Regions from separate parts of the Nocardiopsis sp. MT53 genome, predicted to be linked through region 1. Evidence: predicted binding sites of a transcription regulator. Region 1 holds the regulator's gene; each other region holds the start of a gene.

Region 1 (3,356 bases):
GGTAGGCGACCTCGTCGAGGTCGCGCATGGGGCCCAGGATGGCCAGGCCGATCTCGTGGGCCGGGACCTCCGCGACGCCTCGGCCGCGGATCTCCTCCTCGACCTGCTGGCCGAGCTTGGCCAGCGCGTCCTCGGAGACCGGGCGGCCCTGGCAGGCCCGGCGGACCCCGGCGATGATCTTGGTCCGGCTGAAGGGCTCGGTGACGCCGGAGCGCTTGGCGACCATCAGCAGGACGGTCTCCTGTGTGGTGAAACGGCGTTCGCAGGCAGGACAGGAACGGCGGCGGCGGATGGCCGCGCCGTCGTCGGTGGACCTGCTGTCGATCACCCGGGTGTCCGGATGGCGGCAGAACGGACAGTGCATCCCGGCTCACCTGCTTCCCTCGCCGAACTGACAACCCTGGGTCTACTTAACCACAACTCCTGGGCCGACGCCTCAAACAGCGACACCAGATGTTGTGGTCGAACCTAGTCGGAGGGTCGGACGAACCGCAACTTTCGCGCGCCCCGCGTGTCACAGCCGCGCGCCGCCCAGGATATCGCCGCGAATCCCCTTCCACGGCGCGGCTCGGGGTTTTCGGTCGACCCCTTGCCCGGGGGTGATCCGCCCCGCATCCCCCCGTTCTCGAACCCGACGGCACATCTTCCGCCATTCCGGGGGCGACGCGACGTGAACACGTGTACACACGTAAGTGAGGCCGGAAAAGCGCCGCGGAAAATCCTCTCGGCAATTGTCCACAGGCCTCGAACGCTTGTTTGATATCACCGTGCGCAACGACTAACGTTGGCCTTGATTTCACGCCGGTTTCGCCATCACGTGGACACAGGGTCCGGAGCGGTCGCAGACCGGTGGTGGCCAGTCGTGCAAGCAGGCCCTGACCGAACCGATGCCGAGGAGGCCGGCCGTGCCGGAGGAGAATCCCGGACCCCTGGATTCCGCAACCACCACCGTTCTCGCGCCCGTGGGCGAGGCGGGCGCGCCCGAGGAGGCGCCCAAGCTCACCGCCCGCCAGCAGAGCGTCCTGAACTGTATCCAGCGGTACCTGCGCGAGCGCGGCTACCCGCCGTCGATCAGGGAGATCGGGGAGTCGGTCGGCCTGTCCAGCCCCTCCAGCGTCGCGCACCAGCTCAAGGTGCTCCAGCGCAAGGGCTACCTGTACCGCGACCAGAACCGGCCGCGGGCCGTGGAGCTGCGCCAGCCGGGCCGCCCCGGGGTGCGCGCGCTGGTCGCCGCCGAGGAGTCCGACCCGGCGCACGCCGCCCGGGTGCCCCTGGTGGGGCGGATCGCCGCGGGCGGCCCGATCCTGGCCGAGGAGTCGGTGGAGGACGTGCTGTCGCTGCCGCGGCAGCTGGTCGGCGAGGGCCGGCTGTTCATGCTCACCGTGGTCGGCGACTCGATGACCGACGCCGCCATCACCGACGGGGACATGGTGGTGGTCCGCCAGCAGCCGGACGCCGAGAACGGGGACATCGTCGCGGCGCTGCTGGACGAGGAGGCCACGGTCAAGGTGCTGCGCCGCACCGAGGACGGGCACGTGTGGCTGATGCCGCGCAACGACGCCTACGAGCCGATCAACGGCGACGCGGCCACCATCCTGGGCAAGGTCGTCACCGTGATGCGCCGGGTCTGAGCGATACGCCCCCGGTCGCCCCCCGGCCGGTCCGCCCCGCCGGGCGGGACCGGGCGCGGGTCCGCGGGCGGTACGGGACATGTCGCACCCGTGCGGGGCCACGGGTGCGACCGGCGGGCCGCCGCGGCGGCCGGTGGCCGTCCCGGACACCGGTGGCGGCCCCCGCCGCTCCGGGCCGCCCGGGGCGTCGGGCGTCCTCCCGGGCGCCTAGGCTATGGGGGTGTTCGCTTCCCTCGTCTTCCCGCGTGCCCGAGGGCGCGCCGTGGCGGTCGCCGCGGCCGCGGCCCTGCTGTCGACCTCCGCCTGCGCTCCGGCCGGGGAGGAGGCCGCCCCGCCGCCCGGGGTGGCGGGTTCCGAGCGTGAGCTGAGCTTCACCGTGGACGGGATCGAGGTGTTCGCCACCCTCACCCTGCCCGCGGACACGTCCGGCCCGGTCCCGGGCGCGCTGATCGTCTCGGGCAGCGGCCCCACCGACCGCGACGGCAACGCCGACATGCGCCCCGACGCGAACACCAACCTCAACTTCGCCCGCCTCCTGGCCGATTCGGGGGTGGCCTCCCTGCGCTACGACAAGCTCGGCAGCGGCGAGACCGGACTGGGCGGCCTCGACCCGGAGGCCCCGGTGGACCCGGACGTGTTCGACGCCCAGATGGCCGCTGCCTACGAGGCGCTGGTGGGGCAGAGCGAGGTGGACCCGGCCCGCACCGCGGTGGTCGGACACAGCGAGGGCTCCCTCTACGCGCTGCGCGCCCACACCCTGGTGGACGCCGCGCCGGCCCTGGTGCTGGCCGCACCGGTGGGCGACCGCTACCTGGACGTGCTGGACCGCCAGCTCACCGAGCAGGTGCGCGCGGTCGAGGCGGCTGGGCAGCTCACCGAGACGGAGGCGGTGACCATGCTCTCCGACGCCCGCGCCGGGCGGGCCGCGGTGCGCGGCGGCCGGGAGGTCCCCGACGACCTCACCGGCGTCGTCGGCACCCTGTACTCGCCGCAGAACGCCGGGTTCCTGGCCCGGATGGACCGGATGGACCCGGTGGAGCTGGCCGCGGAACTGCCCGAGGACACCCCGGTCCTGGTGCTGTGGGGCGAGGCCGACGCCCAGGTCACCGGCGAGGAGGTGGACCGGCTGATGACCGGCCTGCCCCGGGCCGAGCGGGTGGACATCCCCGACGCCGACCACATCTTCCGCGTCTACGAGGACGGGCCGGGGGCGACGGTGCTGGACGCCGAGCGCCCCTTCGCCCCGCAGGTCGCCCCGGCGCTGGCGGAGTTCGTCGACACCGCCTGGTGACCGGCGGGCCGCGGTGACGGCGCGTCCGTCACCGCGGCCCGACCCGCCGGGGCGGGGTCAGTCGTCCTCGGTGGTGATCTCCTCGGGAAGGGCGTCCACGGTGGCGCGGGCGATCTCCTCGGCGCCGGCGGAGAGGCGCTCCTCGTCGGCGGGTTCGCGGCCGTCGTACCCGGCGGCGGCCGAGTAGCAGGTCTCCAGGTAGAGGTTGGACACCCGCACCGCCACGCAGGAGGTGGTGTAACCGGTCTCGTCGAGCCAGGTCACCGCCTCCTCCCCCAGGTCGTCGACCGGGGAGGTGCTCTGGGCCCCGGTGGTCTCGGCGAAGTTCTCCCGCGCGGTGACCACCCCGCCCGGGTTGGGCGCGGCCACCATGACGAGGGTGGCGGTGGCGGGGACGGAGTCGCCGTCGCCGCCGGGTGTGGCCCAGCGGCACT
Region 2 (3,356 bases), 140 kb from region 1:
AGCACGAGAGCGCCCGAACCCGCTCCGAGGGCGAGCAGCAGTCGGCGTTTGCGCCGTGCGCCGTCGCCCGCGCCGCCGGCCCCGCCGTTCGCGCCGGCGTTCGGCGGCACCGGGGCGCCGGGACCGCCCGGACCCGCCGGGAAGCCGTGGGCGGGCTGCCCGTGCGGCGGCGGGGCGTACCCGGCGGGCATCCGGTGGGTGGCGGGGGGCTGGGGGCCGGAGGGCCCGTGGTGCGCCCGCTCGTGGAGGGTGGGCGGCACCTGGCCGCCGGGGCCCTGGTGGGCGGTGGCGGGGGGCAGTTCGCGGCCCGGGTGGTAGGGCAGGGTCGGGTTCGCGCCGGTGCCGCCCCCGTAGTGGACCTGCCCCTGCGGGAAGGGGGCGGTGGCCCCCTCGGGCGGGGTCTGCCCGTGCGGCGGGGTGGCCGGTGCGGGCGGGGCCCCCGGGACGGGGGCGCCGGTCGGCACCTCCCAGGAGTCGCTGATGCTGCGCCGCACCTCGGCCTCGGCCGGTGCGTCCTGTCCGGTGAGGCGGGCCAGGATCTGCTGTGAGGTGGGCCGCCGGGACGGGTCCTTGTCCAGGGCGGCGGCCACCAGGTCGTACAGGCCCGGGTCCAGGCCCTCCAGCCGGGGCGGGGCCGACGTGATGTTGTGCAGCACGGCGGGCACGGAGACGGCGTCGAACGGCGCCTCCCCGATCCCCGCGAAGGCCACCAGGCAGCCCCAGGCGAAGATGTCGGCCGCGGCCGTGGGCCGCTCGCCCATCAGCAGTTCCGGCGCCATGTACGAGGGGGTGCCCATCAGCTGGCTGGACCGGGTGACCCCGCCGGAGTCCTCCAGCGCGCGGGCGATCCCGAAGTCGATCACCTTGGGGCCCACCGGGGACAGCAGCACGTTGCCGGGCTTGAGGTCGCGGTGGATCACCCCCGACCCGTGGATGGCGGTGAGCGCGGCGGCCACGCCCATGGCCAGGCCGTCCAGGGTGCCCCCGGTCATCGGGCCGCCCTGGCGGACCGCCTCGTCCAGGTTCGGCCCCGGGACGTACTCGGAGACGATGAACAGGGTGTCGCCCTCCAGGTGGGCGTCGATCACCCCCGCCGTGGAGAACCGGGCCACCCGGCGGGCCGACTCCACCTCGCGGGCGAACCGCAGCCTGAACGACTCGTCGTCGGCGAGGTCGGGATGGATGAGCTTGACGGCGACGGGCCGGCCGGAGGCGTCCTCCGCCAGGTAGACGGTGCCCATGCCGCCACGGCCCAGGCGCGCGGTGATCCGGTAGCCACCGAGTTCACGGGGGTCGCCCGCGCGCAGGGGTTTGCCGCTCTGGTGGCCGTTCGACGTCACGTGGAGGGTCCTCGCATGGATCGGGGATGGGGTGGTGCAAGCGTATCGACGGCGACACGCCGTGCGATTCCGAACGGGGGGATCCCCGCGCCGGACGCGCACGCCGGAGGGGGTGCCGCACACCGGTCACATGAGGTGATGCCGACCTTCGCGAAACAGTTCCACGGGTCCGCCGATTTCGCTACTGTGGGAACACTTGTTCGAACATCTGTCCGTATCTTCCCCGCGGGCGGGCGCATCCGGGGCCGGAGGGGTCGATGCCGAGGGGAAGTGTCGTGGGAAGGTACTACGGGACAGAGGTGACGGTCGTGGAGGACGCGGGCCGGCCGGCCCGGTTCACCTGGAACGGCAGGGTCTACGGCGTGCGCCGGATCATGGAGCACTGGGTCACGCCGCAGGACGGGTGGCGGGCCTCGCGCGGTCCCCTGACGCCCCGCAGCGAGCACTGGCGGCTGGAGGCCGGCGCCGCCGGATCCGAGGGGGTGTACGAACTGCGCCACGACACCGCCACCGGGACCTGGTCGCTGTCCCGGGTGTGGGGGTGAGGCGGGGCGTGCGCCGTGCCGGGGCCCGGTGTTCCGGGGCTCAGTGCGCCGGGGGCCGGTCCCGGAGGTCGGCGGGGAGCAGTCCGTACACGGCCAGGTCGGTGCGGCGGCCCCCGTGCAGGGGCATGGCGCCGCGCTCCACGCCCTCCAGGGTGAACCCGGCCTTCTCGGCCACCCGGCGCGAGGCGGTGTTCCGTGGCGCCGCCTTGATCTCCAGCCGCTGGAACCCCTGGTCCAGGGCCCAGCGGGACACCGCCACCACCGCCTCGGTGATGTGGCCTCGGCCGCGTTCGCCGGGGGCCGCCCAGTAGCCGATCTCGCTGTTCATCGCCTGCCACATCACGCGGACCAGCCCCACCGCGCCCACCAGCCGGCCGCCGTCCCTGAGCGTGACCGCCCACTGCTGGCCCTCGCCGCCGGTGCGCATCCCCGGCGCGATCTCCCGGCACCACTGCTCGGCGTCCGCGCGCGTGTAGGGGGCGTCGGGGCGGGGGAGCGGGAGCCAGGCCTGCAGGCCCGGGTCGCTGCAGGAGGCGTACACGTCGTCGATGTCGTCCTCGATGAAGGCGCGCAGGCGCAGGCGCTCGGTCTCCAGGACGACGGAGGGCAGGACCGGGCGCGGTGGGCGCAGGGCGGTCATGGGGAACTCCCGGGTTCGCAGGACTCGGTCCCACAAGCGTAGACACGCCTCGCGACCGGCCCCGCCGACCCCGACGGACCCGTGCGGTCGGCGCCGGAACGCCGACCGCGGCGGATCAGACCAGACCGCGTGCGACGCGGTCGCGGATCGCGGTGTCGAACACCTCGGCGAAGGCGTTGCCCGGGCACTCGGTGGACAGCCAGTCGCGGTGCCGGCCCAGCGCAGGGCCGGGGGTGACGGCCCCCGTGGCGGGGTTGGTGTAGTCGATCCGGGCGCGGGGGTCCACCCCGGTCACCGCGCACAGCAGGCGCAGTACGCGGACCAGCGAGTCCTGGGCGGCCGGGGTGGGCAGGGCGTCGGTGAAGTCCCCGAGCAGGCACACGCCGACGTTGCCGTGGTTGACGCCGAAGGCGTGCCCGGCGGTGACCGAACGCGCCCGGCCGGGCAGCGGGAGACCGGAGAAGACGGGGACGCCGTCCTCACCGGAGTGGCGCCCCTCGTACACCCCGCCCTCGGGGTCGATGAGCAGGTGGTAGCCGATGTCGCCCCAGGCCTGCTCCACCGCGTGCAGGTAGTACACGGCGCGCACGTCGGCGGAGTGGTCGCCGGTGGTCGCCATGGCGGTGTGGTGCACGGTGATCGCCTGCACCGGGTGGAAGACCGCGGGCCACAGGTCGTTCCCCTCGCCGTCGAACCGCCAGGACTCGTCGGCGCCCCACCCGGCGCGCGTGCGCAGGCGCAGGGCGGGCGGGCCCGCGGTCCGGCCGTCCCCGGCGGACAGGGTGGTCCGCTCGGGACCGCCGACGCGCAGGCCCTCGCCGTCGAACAGGT
Region 3 (3,356 bases), 2.6 Mb from region 1:
CGCGTACCCGATCGCCTGGATCGTCCGCGAGGTATTGAACGCGCCGCCCGCGCAATGGATGTCCCTGGCGGGCGTCGCGAACGCCTCCCTCACGGTGGTCGAATTCAGCGACGACGGACCCCCGGCCGTCGTGATGTTCAACGACATGTCCCACCTGCCCGCCGGGTTGCGGTGGACGGGGTTCGCGGGCGGCGGCCGGGCCTGAGCACCGTCGGAGCGGTGAAAGGGCCTTGCCAGGGAGTGGGCCTGCGGAGCGTGCGGCCGCCACGGGACCGCGTTCGCCCGGGCCGACCGGGTGCAGGGGCGGCGGTTCCGGCGGCGGTCGGCCGGGCGGGGCGGTCAGCCGGTCGACAGGCGGAGCTCGTACCGGCTCACCCGGGTGACGGGACCTCCGCCCGCCCGCTGGCCGGGCGCGCCGCCCACCGCCACGTCGCCGCGGTGCACGAACCCCCGGGCCTCGTAGTAGGCGCGCAGCCGCGCGTTGGACGCCACGCAGTCCAGCCGCAGGGCCTCGGCGCCGTGGCGGCGCGCGGCACCGGACGCCCAGCCGAGCATCACCGACCCCAGTCCGGCGGCCCGGCGGCGCACGGCCATCCGGTGCACGTAGCCCGCGGCGCCGCCGAGATCCGACCACAACGGGTCGTCCCAGTCCAGGGTGATCGTGCCGGCGACCTCGCCGCCCGCGCCGACCAGCCATGTCTCACCCCGCGACACCGCCCCCGCGACCCATTCCGCGTCGAACCGCGGGGGCCACTGGTCGATGCCCCGCGCGCCCAGCCACGCGGCCGCCTCGTCGAGCACCTCCAGGACCTCGTCGATCCGGTCGTCGGACGCGACCTCGAAGCCGACCTCGATGTTCCGATCGAACGCCATGCCCGGATGATCGCACGGCCCCGGAATCCCCGGCGCGGCGGACGCCGCTTCCGCGACGGGCCTCAGCCGGGGAAGCCCAGGGCGAGCTGTTCGGGGCGCAGGTCGGCGGGGGCCGCGGCGGGCCGCTCCGGGGCGCGGGCGCGGGCGCGGTGGGCGGGGCCCGGGCGGTTCAGTCCGTGGCGGCCGGCGATCTCGCGGACGGCCTCCGTGACGATCCGCCGGTAGGACTCGGGCGCGTAGGAGCCGCGGCCGTACAGCCTGCCGTACAGCGGCAGCAGCCCCGGGTGCTCGCGTGAGAGCCAGGCCCGGTACCACTCGCGGGCGCCCGGCCTCAGGTGCAGCACGATCGGGGTGACGCGGGCGGCCCCCGCCTCGGCGATGGCGGCCACGGTCTCCTCGATCTGTTCGGCCGAGTCGGTCAGGCCGGGCAGGATCGGCGCCATCAGCACCGAGCACTCCAGGCCGCGTTCGGCCAGGCGGCGCACCACGTCCAGGCGCGCCCGCGGGCTCGGGGTCCCCGGCTCCACCGTGCGCCACACGGCCTCGTCCACGGAGCCCACCGAGACCGCCATGCCGACCTCGGTGACACGGGCCGCCTGTTCGAGCAGGTCCAGGTCGCGCAGGACCAGCGTGCCCTTGGTGAGGATCGAGAAGGGGTTGGCGGCGTCGCGCAGGGCGGCGATGATCTGCGGCATGAGCCGGTAGCGGCCCTCGGCGCGCTGGTAGGGGTCGGTGTTGGTGCCCATCGCGATGTGCTCCCCGCGCCAGGAGGGGCGGGCGAGCTCGGCGCGCAGCCGTTCGCCGGCGTTGACCTTGACGACGATGCGGGTGTCGAAGTCATGGCCGCTGTCCAGGTCCAGGTACTCGTGGGTGCGCCGGGCGAAGCAGTACACGCAGGCGTGCGAACAGCCGCGGTAGGGGTTCACGCTCCAGCGGAACAGGGGGGAGTCGCCGGGGACCCGGTTGATGATGGACCGGGCCCGGACCTCGATCGCGACGGGTTCACCGTCCTGCCCCGCCCGTACCGGCCCGGGCCCGGCCGTGTGCAGCCCCGCCCGCCCGGTGCCCCGGGCCGGGGGCGGCGTGTGGTCGAACAGCGCGGTCTGTTCGACGGTCGTGGTTCCCTCTCTCAGGTTCTCCCAGCGCATGCCTGTGATTCGAACATGTTTTCGAACGGCTGTCGAGTGGTTCGAACGCCGGACGGGGCGTCCGGACGGCCCGGCGCCGGCGCGGCGCGGGCCGGTTTCCCAGAAGCGGCAGGGGTTTCCGAGGGGGCGGGCCGGTGTCCCGGGAGGGAGAAAATCGTGCCGGTGGGCCGGGGGAGGGGCAGGGGCTGCCGGGGAACCCCGTTCCCGTCGGCCTCGGCTCCGTGCGCTCCGCGTGCCCCGCGGGGCCTGGCCGGGTCCGGCGGGTTCACAGCCCGGCGGCGACGAGGATGCGGTACATCCGGTCCAGGGGCAGGGCGGGGTTGGCGGCGGCGTTGTCGGCGACGTTGTGGTCGGGATCGGAGAGCAGCCGGTCCAGCAGCGCGTCCGTGGCGTTGGGGTGGGCGGCCACCCCGCCGCGCAGGGAGGGGTCGGCGGCGAGCCGTTCGAGGTCGCGCGCGGGGAGTTCCGGGTCGTGCAGGGCCAGGCGGCGCACCCGGGGGTCGGTTTCGTCGACGAACGTGCGCAGTGCGTGCCGGGGGAAGTTCGAGTGCTCCACGAGAGGAGGTCCGGGACGGATGTCGCCGTGTTCGCGTACCAGGCGTTCCAGGACGTCCGGCGGTGTGTCCGGGCGGTGGGCGGCGATCTGGCGGACCCGGGGGTCGGGGTCGTCGTCCAGTCGGCGCCAGGCCTCTTCGGGAAGGTCGTGGCAGGAGGCCAGCACACGCCGGAACACCGTGTGCGGGCAGTCGAGGTAGGCCAGCCGCTCGTCGAGAGGGGTCTCGCGCAGCCAGCCGGGTTCGGCGGGGTACCAGTACAGGGCCATCTCTGCCTCGAGGCTCCCGTTCGCGTACTCGGCCTCGACGAGCGCGTACAGCCGGTCCCGGGTCGCGGCGTCCACGTGGCGGCTCAGCGCCGCCGCGATCCGCACGGACGGGTGGTCGACGTCCGCCAGCCGGGCGGCCATCTCCGCGGAGAGGTGGGGATTGTCGGCGACGGCCGTGAGGACCCCCTCGTCCCCGCTCCGCACCAGCCGCTCGAACTGCTCCGCCGTGAGCGGGACGCGGCTGGCCGCGTTGGCGCGCACGGCGGGGTCGGCGAGGCAGCGCTCCCGCCATTCGGGTGGGATGCCGGGCCGCTCGTGCCGGGTGGCGGCCGCCCGGACCCGGGGGTCGGGGTCTGCGAGCAGTTCGGCCTGCACGGCCGGAGGGCGGTCATGCCAGACGTTCGCGATGGCGGCGCGCAGGTTCGGGTCCTCCGCGCGGGCGAGCGCGTCGCGGGGGCGGGCGTAGACCAGTTCCAGGTCGTCGAGGCCGAGCGGCACCCCGCGCTCCACCA
Region 4 (3,356 bases), 400 kb from region 1:
CGGTCCGCCGCGGCGGCGCGGTCGCTGCCCGGCGAGGAGGACGCGGTGGCGGCGGCGTGCGCGGTGTACAAGTCGGTACTGGGGCGGTGACACGGGAAAAGCGGCACGGGAAAAGTCGGTGACGCGGGAAAAGGGAATGTCAGGGGCGTTTTGTGCCTTATATACCCGGATCCCCTGTTCGTTCGCCGGATATCCGCCAGGAGCGGATGATGTGTCCTGGGGGTCGTGCTACTTCGTCCTCCGCGCTACTTCTGCGGAGAGGGCGGATGTGGCATCGTGGTCACAGGCCGGGCGTGCACGGTCACATCGTGCGGCCGGTATCCTGGCCTGGCATGTGAGGGGAGTATCCCTGTCGCGGCGGTGTCGTCATCACGGAACACAAGGGCGTGTTCCCGGTACCGTCGGTTCGTCCTGGATTCCGAGGCGAGCGGGAGAGACCTCCGGCGGTTCGACGTGCGTGCAAACAGCCCGCGCGCACTGACCGGAGGAGTTAACGACAGTGAACGTACCCTTGTGGGTCTGGGTCGCCACGATCGGCGCCATGATCGCGATCCTGGTCATCGACCTCGCCATCGTGGACCACCCGTGGAGCAAGAAGAAGGGCCCCCAGGAGTTCGGGGTCAAGCAGGCGGCCTGGTGGGCCGCCTTCTACATCGGCATCGCCATCATCTTCGGCTTCGGTGTGTGGTACTACGGCGGTGCGACCGCCGGCGCGGAGTACTTCGCCGGGTTCGTCACCGAGAAGAGCCTGAGCGTCGACAACCTCTTCGTCTTCTACCTGCTGATGGGCTCCTTCGCGGTGCCCAAGAAGTACCAGCACGAGGTGCTGCTCATCGGCATCGTCATCGCGCTGATCATGCGCGGTATCTTCATCATCCTCGGCGCCCAGGTCATCAACGCCTGGAGCGAGGTCTTCTACCTGTTCGGCGCCTTCCTCATCTACACCGGGTACAAGATCGTCCGGGACCACATGAAGGGCGACGAGGAGGAGAAGGACTTCACCCAGACGCCGGTCGTGCGCCTGGTCAAGCGGTTCTGGCCGGTCACCGACGGCTACCACGGCGCGCACCTGACGGTGAAGCTCGACGGCAAGCGCCACATCACCCCGATGCTGCTGGTCATCCTGGCCATCGGCGTCATCGACCTGGTCTTCGCGGTCGACTCGATCCCGGCGATCTTCGGCCTCACCCAGGACGCCTACATCGTCTTCACCGCCAACGCGTTCGCCCTGCTGGGCCTGCGCCAGCTGTACTTCCTGCTGGCCGGCCTGATGGACCGCCTGTCCTACATCAGCTGGGGCCTGTCGGCGATCATGGTGTTCATCGGCATCAAGATGATTCTGCACGCGCTGCACGAGAACGGCGTGCACGTCCCGGAGATCAGCACCTCCCTGTCCCTGACGGTGATCATCGGCGTCATGGTGATCACGATCGTCGGCAGCCTGATCAAGTCCGCGGCCGACAAGCGCAACGCCCCTCCCGCCGTCGAGGAGGAGGGCGAGAGGGACTCCGCGGCCGACCGCTCCTGACGGCCGTCCCGCGCTCCCGCCCGGGGGCGGTCCCGTTCACCGGGACCGCCCCCGGTTCTTTTTCCCCGGGCCGCGCGAAAACCCGGACGTCGAACACACGTTCGTCTATAGTGGACCCCGTATCGGCGTCGGGGCATCAGGACACGGCACTTCTCCGTTGCGGAAGATTCCGTCGGCGGGGGTCGTTAGTCTTGACGGACGGGGAGGCCCACGCCCTCCCCACCCCCCTTCAGCGGCCCGGATCCGGGGCCGGGGCGGTCGTCCGGGGGACCCGACCGCCGAACACACGAACCGCGCACGGCAGGCCGACGCCCGACCGGTGCCCTGTGTGCCACAGCCGAAGGATGTCTGACTCGATGGTCGAACAACTGGTAGTCCGGGGTGCCCGGGAGCACAACCTCAAGGACGTGTCGCTGGACCTGCCCCGCGACGCCATGATCGTGTTCACCGGCCTGTCCGGTTCGGGCAAGTCCTCGCTGGCCTTCGACACGATCTTCGCCGAGGGGCAGCGCCGCTACGTCGAATCCCTGTCGGCGTACGCCCGCCAGTTCCTGGGCCAGATGGACAAGCCCGACGTGGACTTCATCGAGGGGCTGTCCCCGGCGGTGTCCATCGACCAGAAGTCCACCAGCCGCAACCCCCGCTCCACCGTCGGCACCATCACCGAGGTGTACGACTACCTGCGGCTGCTGTGGGCGCGCATCGGCGTCCCGCACTGCCCGCAGTGCCGCCGGGAGATCTCCCGGCAGAGCCCGCAGCAGATCGTGGACCGGGTGCTGGAGATGACCGAGGGCACCCGCTTCCAGGTGCTGGCCCCGGTGGTGCGCGGCCGCAAGGGCGAGTACCTCGAACTGTTCAAGGACCTGCAGTCCAAGGGGTACACCCGCGCGGTCGTGGACGGCCGGCCGGTGCGCCTGGACGAGGCGCCCAAGCTGGGCCGCTACGACAAGCACGACATCTCGGTGATCGTGGACCGGCTCTCCGTCAAGGAGTCCTCCCGCGGGCGGCTGACCGACTCGGTGGAGACCGCGCTCAAGCTGGCCGGCGGGACCATCGTGCTGGACTTCGTCGACCTGGCCGAGGACGACCCCGAGCGCGAGAAGGTCTTCTCCGAGCACCTGTACTGCCCCTACGACGACCTGTCCTTCGAGCAGCTGGAGCCGCGCTCCTTCTCCTTCAACGCCCCCTACGGCGCCTGCCCGGAGTGCTCGGGCCTGGGCACCCGCATGGAGGTCGACCCGGAGCTGATCGTCCCCGACCCGGCCAAGACCCTGGCCGAGGGCGCCCTGGCCCCCTGGTCGGGCGGCCCCAACGGCGGGTACTGGGAGCGGCTGCTCACCGCCCTGGGCGAGTCGGTCGGGTTCGTCCTGGACACCCCCTGGGAGAAGCTGCCCAAGCGCGCCCGCAAGGCGATCCTGGAGGGGCACGACACCCAGGTCCACGTCAGCTACCGCACCAAGTACAACCGCGAGCGGTCCTACTACACCGACTTCGAGGGCGTCGTCCCCTGGGTCAAGCGCCGCTACACCGAGACCGAGAGCGACTACGGCCGCGAGCGCCTCGAGGGCTACATGCGCAGCGTGCCCTGCCCCGCCTGCGAGGGGACCCGGCTCAAGCCGGTGGTGCTCGCGGTGACCGTGGGCGGGCGGTCCATCGCCGAGGTGGCGTCGATGTCGCTGGCCGAGAGCGCCCGCTTCCTGGCCGACCTGCGGCTGTCGGACCGCGACGCGGTCATCGCCGCCCAGGTCCTCAAGGAGATCAACGCCCGGCTGGGCTTCCTGCTGGACGTGGGCCTGGACTACCTCAGCCTGGCCCGCTCCTCCGGCTC

What was found. The regulator LexA, encoded in region 1, represses DNA repair genes until DNA is damaged. The targets are predictions, from matches to a motif close to TCGAACANNTGTTCGA.
Region 2: a site for LexA is predicted at 1,529-1,544, ahead of K1J57_RS17200 (DUF6504 family protein). Genes of this name have one in related genera too.
Region 3: a site for LexA is predicted at 2,031-2,046, ahead of K1J57_RS29555 (Rv2578c family radical SAM protein). Genes of this name have one in related genera too.
Region 4: a site for LexA is predicted at 1,618-1,633, ahead of uvrA (excinuclease ABC subunit UvrA). Genes of this name have one in related genera too.

The regions. Positions count from the first base shown of each region.
Region 1 is NZ_CP080599.1:3,978,766-3,982,121, reverse strand. It holds gene nrdR (transcriptional regulator NrdR) at 1-364, opposite strand, end outside; gene lexA (transcriptional repressor LexA) at 906-1,631, shown strand; gene K1J57_RS17795 (S9 family peptidase) at 1,846-2,922, shown strand; gene K1J57_RS17790 (hypothetical protein) at 2,980-3,356, opposite strand, start outside.
Region 2 is NZ_CP080599.1:3,842,332-3,845,687, forward strand. It holds gene K1J57_RS17195 (serine/threonine-protein kinase) at 1-1,340, opposite strand, end outside; gene K1J57_RS17200 (DUF6504 family protein) at 1,598-1,885, shown strand; gene K1J57_RS17205 (GNAT family N-acetyltransferase) at 1,926-2,525, opposite strand; gene K1J57_RS17210 (peptidoglycan recognition family protein) at 2,641-3,356, opposite strand, start outside.
Region 3 is NZ_CP080599.1:6,571,042-6,574,397, reverse strand. It holds gene K1J57_RS29565 (histidine phosphatase family protein) at 1-205, shown strand, start outside; gene K1J57_RS29560 (GNAT family N-acetyltransferase) at 340-873, opposite strand; gene K1J57_RS29555 (Rv2578c family radical SAM protein) at 936-2,021, opposite strand; gene K1J57_RS29550 (hypothetical protein) at 2,287-3,356, opposite strand, start outside.
Region 4 is NZ_CP080599.1:4,383,071-4,386,426, forward strand. It holds gene K1J57_RS19550 (glycosyltransferase family 4 protein) at 1-90, shown strand, start outside; gene K1J57_RS19555 (TerC family protein) at 500-1,528, shown strand; gene uvrA (excinuclease ABC subunit UvrA) at 1,885-3,356, shown strand, end outside.